3 regions of the Actinocatenispora thailandica genome follow, and region 3 is predicted to be linked to each of the others. Evidence: riboswitches for the same ligand, from Rfam matches in the RefSeq annotation. Region 3 holds a riboswitch; each other region holds the start of a gene.

Region 1 (4,973 bases), 4.8 Mb from region 3:
GGCTGGCCGGCTCCGCCGGCGGCACTGGCTTGGCCGGCTCCGCCGGCGGTACTGGGCTGGCCGGCTCCGCCGGCGGTACTGGGCTGGCCGGCTCCGCCGGCGGCACTGGCTTGGCCGGCTCCGCCGGCGGTGTCGGGCTCTGCTACCTCGACCTGGACGGCTTCAAGGCGGTCAACGACTCGTACGGGCACGAGACCGGTGACGGGGTGCTCGTCGCGGTCGCCCAGCGGCTCGACCTGGCGCTGCGGCAGACCGGCTGCCTCGTCGCCCGGACCGGCGGGGACGAGTTCGTCATCCTCATCGACGACCCGGACTCCGAGCCGGTGCGGTGTGCCGAACGGGCCCTCGCCGCGCTGCACGATCCGCTGCGGGTCGGCGGGCACGAACTGTCGGTGTCCGCCTGCGTCGGGGTGGTAGACCGGATCGCCGACCGGTTCACCGCGGCCGACCTGATGCAGGCCGCCGACACCACCCTGTACTGGGCGAAGTCGGAGGGCACCGATCGGCTCGCGGTGTTCGACCCGGACCGGCACGCGCGGGAGGTGGCCCGCTACTCGCTCGCCGCCGCGATGCCCGCCGCCGTCGAGCACGGCGAGTTCGTGGTCGAGTACCAGCCGCTCGTGGGGTTGGCCGACGACCGGCTGCGCGGGGTGGAGGCGCTGGTCCGCTGGCGGCACCCGGAACTCGGCTGGCTGCCGCCGGACCGGTTCATCAACCTGGCCGAGGAGACCGGGGCGATCGTGCCGCTCGGCCGCTGGGTGCTGCGCTCGGCCTGCGAGCAGGCGCAGCGCTGGCAGGAGATCGCCGCCGACGACTTCTTCGTCAGCGTCAACCTCGCGGTCCGGCAGGCGCACGAGAAGCACCTGACCGACGAGGTGTCCGAGGTGCTGTCGAGTACCGGCCTGCCGGCCGACCGGCTCGTGCTGGAGCTGACCGAGAGCGCGATCATGGGGCCGGCCGCGGAGCCGCTGCGGGCCCTGCACGCGCTGACCGACATGGGTGTCCGGCTCGCCATCGACGACTTCGGTACCGGCTACTCCAACCTCGCCTACCTGCGCCGGCTGCCGGTGCACGCGCTCAAGATCGCCGGCTCGTTCGTGTCCGGGATGGCCGACGCGACCGACAACGGTGTCGGTGGGCCGGACCCGGTGGACGAACGCATCGTGGAGACGCTGGTGGAGTTGGCGCACGCGCTCGACCTCACCGTGATCGCCGAGGGCGTGGAGACCGTCGGGCAGGCCAGCCGGCTCCGCGAGTTCGGCTGCGACGTCGGGCAGGGGTGGCACTTCGCCCGCCCCGGTGCCCCGGAGGCGATCACCGCCCGGCTCGTCGCGGAACGCAACGGCCAGCGCTGACCCGACGACGCCGCCGACCCCCGGACGGGAGTGCCGAGGGTTGCCTCCGGCCCAGGGGGCCGCAGGATTCCCCGGCCCGGGACGGCCGTGGGATGCGCCGGCCCGGGACGGCCGCGGGATGCCTCCGGCTCGGGAGGGCCGCGGGATGCGCCGGTCAGCAGGGCCGCCGGTCAGCAGGGCGGCCCGCCGGGGCCACCGGACACGCTGGTCCGGCCGTGGAAAGGGTGAGGGCCGACCCCCACGTGGTGGCGGGGACGGCCCTCCTCGGTGGCTACCGAGTCGTGTGTCGCGGCGTCAGGGTCGAACCGCCCCGTACCAGGAACCGGGGTAGTCGAGCGTGGACACCTTGACGTACTCACCGGGCTGCGGTGCGTGGATCACGTAGCTCGTGCCGTCGTACCGGCCGATGTAGATGGCGACGTGCTCGCCGCCGTTGTAGAACACCAGGTCACCGGGCTGCAACTGGTCGCGGGTGACGTGCGGGAAGGCCGCGTACTGGCTGTAGGTGTACGCCCGCATGTGCACGCCGGCCGCGGCCCAGGAGGCCGAGGTCAGGCCGGAGCAGTCGAAGGTGTTCGGCCCCGCCGTCGCCCACACGTACGGGTCGCCGAGGTGGTTGATCGCGTAGCGCACGGCGACGCCGCCCGGCCCGGGGATGTACGGCATCTGCGGCAGCTGGGTCCCGGTGTTCTTCCGGGCCGCCGCCGTCTTCATCCACTGCTTCTCCATGGTGTCCATGTCGGACTTGAGCTTCTTCTTCTCCGCGGAGAGCTTCTTGGCCTGCGCCTTGTTGCTCGCGATGAGCTTGTCGTACTTCGCCTTCGAGGCGTCCAGCTTCTTCTTCGCCGACTCGTACCTCGCGACCTTGGCGTGCTGGTCGGCGGCCATCCGGTCCAGCGTCGCCATCTGGTCGAGCATGGTGGTGGGCGAGCCGTACTTCAGCATCGAGTTGAGGGCGGACAGGTTGCCGCCCCGGTAGGCGGCGGCCGCGTAGGTGCCGACCTCCTTGTACATCGCGTCGACCTTCTTCTTCAGCGGCGCGATCTGCTTGCTCAGCTCACGGGACTTCTTCTCGTTCTTCGCGAGCGCGTCCTCGTTCTGCTTCAGCTTCTCGCCGTTGGCCTCCAACTTGGACCAGGTCGAGTCCATGCCGTGTTCCAGCTGCGAGGCGGACGGGTCCGCGTGCGCGGCGGTCGGGCCGATCAGGCCGACGCCGACGGTGGCGCAGAGGGCGGCGGCGAGCAAAGCAAGCGCGCGCCGGGTTGGGCGCGCAACAGTCCCCGCTACTGACACCAGTAGCTCACTCCTTCTCCCGCAACCGCCTACCGGGTTAGCTGACGGGTTCGGGCGGGAAGAAGTGAGTTCGCCCTACCGCCGGCTCTCACCGAGAGCTGGCCGATTCACCCCGGATGGGCGCCGCGAACGGCGCCCGTTGGATCCCCGGCTCGCCGAGTGACGACTCGGCGGTGCCCGTTCGGCGCCACCGGTTTGGTGGCAGACTCCCGACCGGACCGCCCAAGAGTACGGATACCGCCGAGTGCCGTTCAACCCTGCGTGATCTGTTTGGCTTCGTCGGCCTGTCGGCGGTGGGCCGTGCTCCCGTGTGCGGACACCTTGGGTAACGAACCCGTTATCGTGCCGTTACGAGTGGCCGGCCGAGAAGCTGCCCAGGAGACCGCCACCACCAGGTAAATCACCGGCCGCTGCGGCCGGCCCGCGGTCCGCCATGTGGGAAGCGCCACAGCACTCCGGGCGATGCTGCGCTCCGCGATGGCCGTACCACCAACCGTTTGCCGATCCGCAGAATCCCGGTACGACAGGCGCCCCGGTGCGCCAGGGTGAGGGGGTGACGGCGACGCGGCGACGTGGGGCACGCGGCGGCGTCCGGGGCGAGGAGGTGGCACTCGATGCCCGCCAGCGATCTGCCGACCCGCCGGCTGGGTCGTACCGACCTGCACGTCACCCGGGTGGGCTTCGGCACCTGGGCGCTCGGCGGCGCGGGCTACGCGTACGGCTGGGGGCGGCAGGACGACGACGACTCGGTCGCGGCGATCCGGTACGCCGTCGACCACGGCGTCAACTGGATCGACACCGCACCGGTGTACGGGCTGGGCCACGCCGAGCAGGTCGTGGCCGCCGCGCTCGCCCCGTACCCCGAGGCGGACCGGCCGTACCTGTTCACCAAGTGCGGCCTGAGCTGGGACGAGACGGACCGGACCCGCCCGCCGCGCGCCGCCGGTGCGCCGAAGCACCTGCGGCGTGACCTGGAGGGTTCGCTGCGCCGGCTCGGCGTCGAGCGCATCGACCTGTACCAGCTGCACTGGCCCCGCGCGGCCGGGGTGCCGCTCGCCGAGACCTGGCAGACGCTGCTCGACCTGCGCCGCGAGGGCAAGGTCCGGGCGATCGGGCTGTGCAGCCAGCACACCGCCGGGCTGACCGCCGCCGCCGCGCTGGGCCGGCCGGACGCGGCGCAGCCGCCGTTCTCCGCGATCGACCGGGAGGCCGCCGACGGCCTGCTCGACTGGTGCGCCGCGAACGAGGTCGGGGTGCTCGCCGCCAGCCCGATGCAGTGCGGGTTGCTGACCGGCACGTTCACCCGGGAACGGGTGGCCGCGTTGCCCGCCGACGACTGGCGCCGCGGCGACGGCGACTTCATCGGCGCCGCGCTGGACCGCAACCTCGACCTGGGCCGCCGGATGGGCGACGTCGCGCACCGCCGGGGCCGTACCCTCGCCACCGTCGCGGTCGCCTGGACGCTGGCGTGGCCCGGGGTGACCGCCGCGATCGTCGGCGCCCGCCGGCCCGACCAGGTGGCGGGGTGGCTGCCGGCGGCCACCGAGACGCTGGACGCCGAGGACCTGGACGAGATCGCCGAGGCGATCGAACGGTCCGGCGCCGGTACCGGCCCGACCCGGCCACCGTTGCCGGCCGACCCGGACCCGCCGGCCGCGGCGCCCGGGACCGCGCCGGTACCGCCGGATCCGCCCGGGGCGCCGGCGACGGAACGCCCGGTGCCGGTCGAGGGCGGGGCGTACCAGGTCACCGTGGACCAGCCGCGCGGCGACCTGCTCGCCGAGCCGTCGTAACCCGTCCCGCAGCACGGCGCCGGTCGCGCGGTACGGTCGGCCGCAACGCCGGGCACGAGGGGGATGACGATGGGCGCGTTCTGGCATCCGTTCGCGGACATGGGCGACGTCGAGTCGGCGGGGGAGTTCGTGCTCTCCCGCGGCGAGGGCGTGTGGGTGTTCGACGAGAACGACCGCCGCTACCTGGACGCGACCGCCGGCCTGTGGTTCGCCAACGTCGGGCACGGCCGGCGCGAGCTGGCCGAGGCGGCGGCCGACCAGCTGCGCAGCCTCGCCGCGTACTCGTCGTTCGGCGACATCGCGGTGCGTACCACCATCGAGGCGGCCGAGCGGGTCGCCTCGCTCGCGCCGATGCCGAACGCGAAGGTCTTCTTCACCTCCGGCGGTTCGGACTCGGTCGACACCGCGGCCAAGCTCGTCCGCCGCTACTGGCACGAGCTGGGCGCGCCCGAGCGCACGGTGCTCATCTCCCGGACCAACGCGTACCACGGGATGCACGTGGCCGGTACCGCGCTCGCCGGCATCGCGGGCA
Region 2 (4,973 bases), 4.3 Mb from region 3:
GGACGTGGTCGAGTTCGTCGACTCCGCGCACACCCCGCGCAACGTGCTGCTGCGCGGCACGCGCGGCGGTGTGGACACCGCCGCCGCGCGTGCCGGCTATCGGTCCCTCGTGGACACCTGGCGGATCAGCCCGGCACTGGGGCGTCAGCTCGCCGATCTGCTGTCCTGACCGGCAGCGCGGCCCGCGGTGCGGCCCGGAACCGGAACAGCCGCAGCGAGTTCGACACCACGAACACGCTGGAGAACGCCATCGCGGCGGCCGCGAGCACCGGGGTGACCAGGCCCAGCGCGGCCAGCGGGATGGCCGCCACGTTGTACCCGAACGCCCAGAACAGGTTCCCCTTGATGGTGCGCAGGGTGCGGCGGGACAGCCGGATCGCGTCCGCCGCGGCCCGCAGGTCACCGGCGACCAGGGTCAGGTCGCTCGCCTCGATCGCCACGTCGGTACCGGTGCCCATCGCGATGCCCAGGTCGGCGGTGGCGAGCGCGGCGGCGTCGTTGATGCCGTCGCCCACCATCGCGACCACCCGGCCGGACCGTTGCAGTTCGGCGACCACGTCCGCCTTGCCGGCCGGCAGCACCCCGGCGTGCACCTCGTCGATGCCCACCGCCTGCGCGACGGTACGAGCCGCGGCCTGGTGGTCGCCGGTCAGCAGCACCGGCCGCAACCCCAGCTCGCGCAGCGCCGCGACCGCTTCCGCGGCGCCGTCGGCGACGGTGTCGGAGACCACCAGGACGCCCCGGGCCACCCCGTCCCAGCCGGCCAGTACCGCGGTGGCGCCAGTGGCACCGGCGGTGCCGATGGCCTCGGTCAGCTCCGCCGGTACCGACAGGCCCTCGCGGGTCAGCAGTTCCGGCCGGCCCACCACGACGCGATGACCGTCCACAGTGGCCAGTGCACCGAAACCGGCCACGGCGGCGAAGTCGTGCACCTCCGGTAGTTCCCCGGCGGCCGACGCCGCGGTGGCCACCGCACGGGCGATCGGGTGTTCGCTGGCGTGCTCGACGGCACCCGCGTACCGCAGGATCTCGGCCGCCGACTCGCCCGCGGCGGCGATCGTGTCGGTGTGCGTCATCCGGCCGGTGGTGACCGTACCGGTCTTGTCCAGCACCACGGTGTCGATCCGCCGGGTCGACTCCAGCACCTCCGGCCCCTTGATCAGGATGCCCAGCTGCGCGCCCCGACCGGTACCGACCAGCAGCGCGGTCGGCGTGGCGAGCCCGAGCGCGCAGGGGCAGGCGACGATCAGCACGGCCACCGCGGCGGTGACCGCCGCCGCGGCCGGCTGCCCGGCCGCGAGCCACGCCACCAGCGTGCCGAGCGCGACCACCAACACCACCGGGACGAACACCGCGGAGATCCGGTCGGCGAGCCGCTGCACCTGCGCCTTGCCGTTCTGCGCGTCGGCGACCAGCCGGCCGAGCTGCGCCAGCTGGGTGTCGGCACCGACCCGGCGGGCGGTGACGACGAGCCGGCCGCCGGCGTTCACGGTCGCCCCGACCACCTCGTCGCCGGGACCGACCTCGACCGGCACCGACTCGCCGGTGAGCATCGACGCGTCCACCGCGCTGGTGCCGGACTCCACCACGCCGTCGGTGGCGATCTTCTCCCCCGGCCGGACCACGAACCGGTCCCCGACCGCCAACCGTCCGATCGGCACGGTCTGCTCCCGGCCGGCCGCGGTGAGCACCGTGACGTCCTTGGCGCCCAACGACAGCAGCGCCCGCAGCGCGGAACCGGCGCGCCGCTTGGCCCGCGCCTCGAAGTACCGCCCGGCCAGCAGGAAGGTGGTCAGCGCGGCGCCGACCTCCAGGTACAGCTGGGGTCCGGTGTCCGCGCCGGCGAACAGGTGCAGGCTCATCCGCAGGTGCTCACCGCCGGCACCACCGAGGAACAGCGCCCACAGGCTCCACAGGTACGACACGGTCGCGCCCAGCGAGACCAGCGTGTCCATGGTGGCGGCGCGGTGCCGCAGGTTGGTCAGCGCGGCGCGGTGGAACGGCCACGCACCCCACACCACCACCGGTGAGACCAGCGTCAGCGCGAGCCACTGCCAGTGGTTGAACTGCAGCGGCGGCACCATCGCGAGCAGCAGCACCGGCGCGGTCAGCACGGCCGAGCCGAGCAGCCGGGTGCGCAGCGAGCGTTCGGCCTCGTCCCGCTCGTCCGGGGCCGGCGCGTCGCCGGTCTCGACCGGCGGCTCCGGCGGCTGCGCGGTGTAGCCGGTCGCCTCGACGGTGCCGATCAGATCCTGCACCGAGACTCCGGCGGGATGGTGCACCCGCGCGGTCTCGGTGGCGAAGTTGACGGTCGCGGCCACGCCGGGCAGCTTGTTCAGCTTGCGTTCCACCCGGGCCGCGCAGGACGCGCAGGTCATGCCGCCGATCCGCAGTTCGGTGGCGGATCCGTCACTGTCCACAGTAGACATCTACCCTCCCCGACCGGCGCCGTCCCGGCGCCGCACTCAGGCCAGCTGGTAGCCGGCCTCGTCGACCGCGGCGGCCACCGAGTCGGTGGCCAGCGGCTGATCGGTGTCGACCTCGACCCGGCCGCTCGCCACGTCGACCCGGACCGCCTGCACGCCCGGCAGCGCGCCGAGTTCCGAACTCACGGCGCTGGCGCAGTGGCCGCAGGTCATACCGGTGACGGTGTATGTCTGAGTTGCCATGATTGCCTCCACAACGATGATGTGCGGTCAGGAACGGACCAGCCGGGCGATTGCCGCGCTGGCCTCCTTGACCTTCTCTTCGGCCTCTTCGCCACCCTTTGCCGTGGCCTCGGCCACGCAGTGTGACAGGTGACCGTCCAGCAGCCCGAGCGCGACGCCTTGCAGTGCTCGGGTCGCCGCCGAGATCTGGGTGAGGATGTCGATGCAGTACGTGTCCTGCTCGACCATCCGCTCCAGCCCGCGGATCTGACCCTCGACTCGCCGCAGTCGGGCCAGTAGTGCCTGTTTGTCGTCGCTGTACCAGTAACTCGCCATCTGGCCACCTCCCCCGTTCGATCCCGACAGTACCATACCCCCCTACCGTATCCAACCACGGAGCGCAGCGAGTCGGACGCGAACGGATCACTTCCCGAAACGAATGTGTGTGGCGCGCCGGGGGCGACTTGCGATCGACTGACGGTTACTCCTAATGTGACTCCCCGTCTGACCGGATGTCTGCCGCCTGCCCGTGGGCGGCACCGGTGGACACCGCCGAGTTGCCGCGCGAGCCGCCTCCCCTGGTGCTTGCCGGCGAGCCGGGGACCCACCTCCCTGGGGTGAATCCGCGACCGCGGGTCGTGGTAGGGCGCACTTCTTCCCCGCCCGAACCCGTCAGCTAACCCGGCAGGCGGTGCGAGGAAGAAGGAGCCGGCTGCCGGTGCCTACCTCCGCTGTCATGCCGCGGCCGCTTCGGGCCGTCGGCCTGGTTCTGTTCGCCGCACTCACCGCGATCGCGCTGCTGCTGCTCGGAACCCCAGCGCACGCGACGCCGTCCGAGGCCGAGCTGACCAAACAGATCGACGCCAAGTCGAAGCAGTTCGACAAGGCCGTCCAGGAGTACGACAAGGTCCAGGACCAGCTGTCCGCCAGCAAGAAGAAGGAAAAGGCGGTCAACAAGAAGCTCAAGCCACTGCAGAAGAAGGTCGACGCGGCGGAACAGACGGTCGGCAAGATGGCCGCCGCCGCCTACCGGGGTGGCAAGCCCGGCGCGGTGAACGCGATCCTCTCCGACGGTTCCGCCAGTACCCTGCTCGACTCGCTCTCCCTGCTCGACCAGCTGGCCCGCAGCCAGAGCAAGCAGATCGCCGAGTACAGCAAGGCGAAGGCCGCGCTGGACAAGCAGAAGGCGGCGCTGGACACCGAGATCGGCAAGCAGACCCAGGCGAAGAAGAAGCTGGCCGACCAGAAGAAGTCGCTCGACAAGGACGTGCAGAAGCTGCGCGACCTGCGCACCCAGGCCTACGGCTCACCGACCAACTACAACACCAACGTCGACTACGGCCCGGCGCCGAACCTGCCCGGCAGCGCCGGCAAGGCGGTCGACTACGCGTGGGCGCAGCTCGGCAAGCCGTACAACATGGGTTCCGCGGGGCCGAACGAGTTCGACTGCTCGGGCCTGACGATGATGGCCTGGAACGCCGCCGGCTACTCGCTCGCGCACAGCTCGTACACCCAGTACAGCCAGACCCACCGGATCAGCCGCAACCAGCTGGAGCCCGGCGACCTGGTCTTCTACAGCGGGAACGAGCACGTCGCGATCTACATCGGCGGCAACCAGATCATCCACGCGCCCACCTACGGCGAGCCGGTGCAGAAGGCCAGCGTCGACATGATGCCGCCGGACGGCTACGGCCGCGTCGGCTGATCACACAAGCCTTACCCCCACCCCCACGCGACGCCGGTACCGGAGCATCCCCCCGTCTCCGGCACCGGCGTCGCGGTCTCCGCGGCCCGAGCTCCGGGATCTCCCTGCAGCCGGACCGCACCGAGCCGGTAAGCTCGCTGTAGGCCCGAGGGGCGCGGAAGGGGCGGCCGGCGCAAGCCGGAGCCTCGAAACGCGGCGGGCCCGACAGATGGCTGGCTCACCAGGGAAGATGCCGGTCGTTGCCCTCGTAGCTCAGGGGATAGAGCACCGCTCTCCTAAAGCGGGTGTCGCAGGTTCGAATCCTGCCGGGGGCGCCAGGTCACACCGCTCGATGACCGACCCGGGCCGCCGGGCGCGCCCCGTCCGGGCGCCGTCGATCCCGCCGTGTCGACCGCGGGCTGCCTCCGTACGACACCGCATCCGGTCCCGGGACCCGGCCGTACGGACGATCCCGTGGCACCGCGCGTCCGGCACCCTGGACGCCATGTCGACCTGGGTGCGCGTGGCCCCCCGCACTCACGGATCGAGCGCATCGAGGTCGCCAGGCCCACCCGGTTGCTCGGCCCGCCGGCCCGCTACACGATCTGGATCGTCCCGACGCACGGCCGCACTGTCGAGAC
Region 3 (4,973 bases):
CGGCACCCGCCGCCGGCGCGACACCGTCGTTCGGGGCGGCGGGTGGTGCCGACCCGGCCGCGGCCGAGCCGTCCGGCACGCCGGCGGATCCGTTCGGCCGGCACGCCGCGTCGGCCGAGGACGGGACGTGGGCCGTCCCGCCGCGGGTGCAGTCCGCCATCGACGCGGTGCGGGCGTCGCGGCCCGGCCGGCACGCCGGCGCCGCTCCGACAGCGCCGCAGCAGCCCACCGACCTCGCCGCGCGCCCCGCGCCGGAGCCCGCGACCCCGGCCGGGGCCGCCGCCCGTGCGGAGCCGGACCGGCCGGGCGCCGGGGCACGGCCGGCGGGACGCGGCGGTGCGGACGCGCCGACCACCGAGACGCCGGTGCTCGCCGCCCCCACCCGGGTGGATGCGGAGAGCGTGCTGGCCGCGGTGCGGGACGTGCCCGGGGTGCGCGGTGCCGACCTGCGCACCGACGCCTCCGGCGGCCGTACGCTGCGGCTGGACGTGGCGGACGGGGTGGACGCGGACGAGATCACCGCAGCCGCCGGCGACGCGCTGCGCGACCGGCTCGGGGTGGAGGCCCGGCTCACCGTCGCCGACGCCGACGCCGACGCCGAGCTGGACACCGCACCGGACGATCGCGCCGAGCTGGACCGGGCTGCGGGCGCCGACAACGCGCCCGCGCTGCGCTCGCCCGGCCGTACCGGGGATCCGCGGGCGGTCATCGAACGCATCCAGGTCGCCACCGCCGGGTCCGAATGCGCGGTGGAGGTGTGCCTGACCGCCGACGGGGTACGGGCGGTGGGCCGGGCCGGCGGCCCGGCGCTCGACCCGTACCTGCTGCGGGTGGCGGCGCAGGCCACCGCCGACGCGGTCGGGGTGCTGGTCGCCGGGCGGGCCCGGTGCGCCGTCGAACACGTCGACGTGGTGACGGCCGGCCCGTGCCGGGTGGTGGTGGTCGTGCTGGTGCTGCTCGCCGGTGACACGGCGGAGCGGTTGGTCGGGTCGGCGGTGGCCAGCGGCGATCCGCGGCAGGCCGCGGTGCGCGCCACGATGGCCGCGCTCAACCGGCGGCTGGTTCCGCTCCTGGACTCCGTGCTGGCCTGAGGCCGCGTGCGGCCGGCCGGAGGTCGCCGGCTGGCCGGCAGCCCGGACGCAGGACGGCCGGTACCCCGTCGCGGGGGACCGGCCGTCGGGGTGCTGCGATCAGGGGCGACCGATGCCGTAGACCGGCATCATGTCGATCGACGACACCTTGACCACCTCGCCGAACGTCGGCGCGTGGATCACCTTGTCGTTGCCGACGTAGATCGCCACGTGCCCGAGGTTCTCGTAGAACACCAGGTCACCCGGTGCGATCTGGCTCCGGCTGATGTGCGTGATCTGGTTGTACTGGTCGGCCGCGACGTGCGGCAGGCTCACCCCGGCCTGCGCCCAGGCGGCGAGCGTCAGCCCGGAGCAGTCGTACGAGTTGGGCCCGGCCGCGGCCCACGCGTACGGCTTGCCGAGCTGCGCGTACGCGAAGTCGACGACCGCGCCGGCGCGCCCGGACACGTTCGGCGGGGTCTGCCCGGAGCCGGTGCCGGCGGTCTCGGTGGCGCTGCCGTACGCCTGCTCGCGCAGTTTCTTGAGCTTGTCGACCTTGGCCGAGATCGACGCCTTCTTCTTCTTCAGGTCCTTGATCTGCTTGCTCTGCTTGGCGTAGAGCGCGGCGAGCTCCTTGTGCTGCCCGTCGAGCTTGCGCTTCGCGGTGATCAGCGAGCGGATCTCGCCGGACTGCTGCGCGCTGAGCCGGTTGAGCGTGGCGATGTTGTTCAGCGTGTCGCTGGAACTGCCGTTGAGCACCGCGTTCCAGGCGGTGGCCGGGCCACCCTTGTACGCGGCGGCGGCGATCGCGTCGACCTGCTTCTGCGCGGTGGCGACCTTGCCGGACAGCGGTTTGAGCTGCTTGTCCACCGCGGCGATGCGCTTCTTCGTCTTCTTCTGCTCTTCGGTGATCTTGTTGTACTGCTCGACCACCTTGTCGAACTGGGTCGACTGCTGCTTGATCTGCTGCTCCAGATCGGCCTGCGACGGCGCGCCGTGTGCCGGCGTGGTACCGACGAGGGCTGCGGCGGCCACCGCAGCGGCCGCGACCGCGGCCAGTCCGATCGTGCGCAGCGACGCCCACCTCGGGTGTGCTGTGTCCATCGGGTCTGCGCCCTTCTTCCTCAGACCGCCTACCGGGTTAGCTGACGGGTTCGGGCGGGAAGAGCGCCCTACCGGGACTGTGGCCTGTCCATGGCCCCGGATTCACCCCGTGGTACGGGTGGGTCCTCGGCTCGCCTGGCGGCGACTCGGCGGTGCCGTCCGGAGCTGCCCGACGGGGCGGCAGGGGGCCGAACGACCCCGTTACGGTAGCCGTTCCGGCGCCGCGGTCAACGCCGTCGCGATCGGCGCGGTGACCATCCCCACAGCACTTTGACGGACCGTCCGGACGCGACTGCGCAGCGCGTCGATCCGTTGGTACGAACAGGAATCGACGCGCCGCACCGTGGTCGCAGGGCGGCGCGGTGTGACCGTGCGTTCGTCACGCACCGAAGCGGCGCTGGCGCTCCGCGTACGAGCGGAGCGCGCGCAGGAAGTCCACCCGGCGGAACGCCGGCCAGTAGACGTCGCAGAAGTACAGCTCGGAATAGGCGGACTGCCACAGCAGGAAGCCGGAGAGTCGCCGCTCGCCGCTGGTACGGATGACGAGGTCCGGGTCCGGCAGGTCGGCGGTGTACAGGTGCGCCGCGATGTCGTCGGCGGACAGCGTGGCGGCCAGCTCGTCCATCCCGGTACCGGCCGCCGCGGCGTCGGTGAGCAGCGACCGGAAGGCGTCCACCAGCTCCTGGCGGCCGCCGTACCCGATCGCGATCGTCAGGCACGGCCCGGTGCCCGGCCCCTGGTCGGCGGCGAGCTTCAAGGCGTGCGCGGTCGAGTCCGGCAGCAGCTCCAGCCGGCCCGCCACCCGCAGCCGCCAGCCGGCCCGCGGGGTGCTCGCGCGCTGCTCGATGGTGCGCATCAGGAAGTCGAGCTCGCCCTGGTCGCGCCGGGCCAGGTTCTCGGTGGAGGCGACGAACACGGTGACGTGCTCGATACCCAGTTCGGTGCACCAGTCGAGCAGGTCGTCGATGTGGTCGGCGCCGGCCTGATGTCCCATGCTGACGCTGGCCAGCCCGGCGGCACGGGCCCAGCGCCGGTTGCCGTCCATGATCAGGCCGACGTGCGCCGGGCGGGTCGTGCGGCCGAGCGAGGCGCGCAGCCGCCGCTCGTAGAGGCGATACAGCAGGTTGCGTGGCGTCATCGGACCAGCCAACCAGGCAGATGTGTGCATTCGGCGAAGAAGCCGTGCCGGTACGCGGAAGGCCCGGCACCGCAGCAGCGGTGCCGGGCCTCCCGGTGGTGCAACGCGGCCGGCGGATCCCGCTCAGCGCGGGTGACCGGTCAGCGCGCGAACGGGTTCAGCGTCGGGTCGTCCGGGTCGCTCACGCCGTCGGAGTAGTGCACGGTGTCCAGCGTGCCGTCGCCGTCGGTGTCGGTGGCGACCGCGTCGATGCTGCCGTTCTCGTCCCGGTCCACGCCGACCTGGTCCAGGGTGCCGTCGCCGTTGCTGTCCACCGCGTAGGTGTCGGCGGTGCCGTCGTAGTTCTGGTCCGCGACGACCTGGTCGACGTTGCCGTCGCCGTCGGTGTCCCGACCCACCAGGTCGACGTGGCCGTCACCGTTGCGGTCGGCGTAGACGGTGTCGGCGGTGCCGTCGCCGTTGCTGTCGACGACCTCGGTGTCGAGCCGGCCGTCGCCGTCGGTGTCGTAGAAGACCTCGTTGGCGACGCCGTCGCCGTCGGTGTCGACCATCACCATGTCCGCCACGCCGTCGTGGTCGGTGTCGACGATCATCGTCTCGGTGCCGTCGGTGTGCTGCTCGACGATCACGTCGTCGGCCACGCCGTCGCCGTTGACGTCGACCGAACTGTCGCCGCTGTCGAAGTCGCTCATGGTCCCCTCCATGAAGAACCCGCGTGCGCGGGAGGTCGAGATCCCGCGCTGCCGCGGGGCCGTTGGCTGCGACGGTGTCGCCGGTCGCGATCCGTTGCTGAGGCCAACAGTGCCAGAGCACCACCGGCCGGGCCATCGCGGATTCGTGCCACCCGGTGTGCGGCCGGCGGCGCCGGGTTCCTGCCCGCACGCGGTGCCGGCGGGTCGGTCAGCCGGCGCTGGAGGCGGACCCGAGCAGCGCCTCGATCGCCGCGTCCAGGTCGGGGTAGAGGTTGAAGATCGTGGTGAGCTGGGTCAGCTCCAGGATGTCCAGCACCCGTCGCGGCGCGGCGGCGATCGCCAGCCGGTGCCCGGAGTTGCGACCCTGCTGGTAACCGGCGACCAGGACGCCGAGCCCGGTGGAGTCGAGGAAGTCGACGCCGGACATCTCGACCACGGCATCGCGCTCGGCGAGCGCGGTGGTCAGCTCCTCGCGCAGCCGCCACGCGGTGTCCACGTCGATGTCGCCGGACACGGTGAGCACGGCGAGGTCGTCCCGGTCGGCGCGGGCCAGCTCGAACGTCGGGCGGCTCATCGGCCGGGCCCCAGCCCTGCGGTACGAAGCATTCCCGTCGTCATCGCCATGTCCCGATTCTCCCTGAGCTGCCGGACAACACAGTGTCTCCTACCCGCCGACGGGCAGTTCCTAACGGGTTGCCGCGGCAGAACTTGCGGGGAGCAAACGCACCAACCGGGTACCGTCCGACGTCACGGTGAGGGTACGGCACGCGCCGGCCGAACGGGCACGCTCCGGACGGGACGAGGCCCGCGCAGCCGGTCGGCGAGGCCGAAGACGGCACGAACCAGCCGAGGCGGGTGTTCGCGGTGCCGGGGCCGGATGGGGTCACCGCCGTCGCGGTCGGCGGCATCGTCCTGCTCCAGCTGGCCCGCTGACCGGTGCGCTGCCCGGGTGCGGGTGCCGGGGACGAC

Evidence for each region. A riboswitch is a leader RNA that binds a small molecule or an ion and turns the genes downstream of it on or off. The one in region 3 is predicted to bind cyclic di-AMP.
Region 1: it holds a riboswitch for cyclic di-AMP, as region 3 does, so the genes downstream of both, Athai_RS00095 (C40 family peptidase) here and Athai_RS21215 (C40 family peptidase) in region 3, are expected to answer to the same signal.
Region 2: it holds a riboswitch for cyclic di-AMP, as region 3 does, so the genes downstream of both, Athai_RS02025 (C40 family peptidase) here and Athai_RS21215 (C40 family peptidase) in region 3, are expected to answer to the same signal.

Annotation. Positions count from the first base shown of each region.
Region 1 covers NZ_AP023355.1:17,946-22,918, forward strand. The annotation lists gene Athai_RS00090 (putative bifunctional diguanylate cyclase/phosphodiesterase) at 1-1,355, shown strand, start outside; gene Athai_RS00095 (C40 family peptidase) at 1,650-2,648, opposite strand; cyclic di-AMP (ydaO/yuaA leader) riboswitch at 2,660-2,831, opposite strand; gene Athai_RS00100 (aldo/keto reductase) at 3,263-4,441, shown strand; gene Athai_RS00105 (aminotransferase family protein) at 4,511-4,973, shown strand, end outside.
Region 2 covers NZ_AP023355.1:436,556-441,528, reverse strand. The annotation lists gene Athai_RS02045 (class I SAM-dependent methyltransferase) at 1-169, shown strand, start outside; gene Athai_RS02040 (heavy metal translocating P-type ATPase) at 126-2,429, opposite strand; gene Athai_RS02035 (heavy-metal-associated domain-containing protein) at 2,466-2,669, opposite strand; gene Athai_RS02030 (metal-sensitive transcriptional regulator) at 2,697-2,984, opposite strand; cyclic di-AMP (ydaO/yuaA leader) riboswitch at 3,225-3,354, shown strand; gene Athai_RS02025 (C40 family peptidase) at 3,385-4,353, shown strand; tRNA gene Athai_RS02020 (tRNA-Arg) at 4,595-4,670, shown strand; gene Athai_RS02015 (hypothetical protein) at 4,807-4,973, shown strand, end outside.
Region 3 covers NZ_AP023355.1:4,769,699-4,774,671, reverse strand. The annotation lists gene Athai_RS21220 (hypothetical protein) at 1-1,091, shown strand, start outside; gene Athai_RS21215 (C40 family peptidase) at 1,191-2,174, opposite strand; cyclic di-AMP (ydaO/yuaA leader) riboswitch at 2,186-2,336, opposite strand; gene uppS (polyprenyl diphosphate synthase) at 2,554-3,312, opposite strand; gene Athai_RS21205 (hypothetical protein) at 3,453-4,004, opposite strand; gene Athai_RS21200 (STAS domain-containing protein) at 4,213-4,578, opposite strand.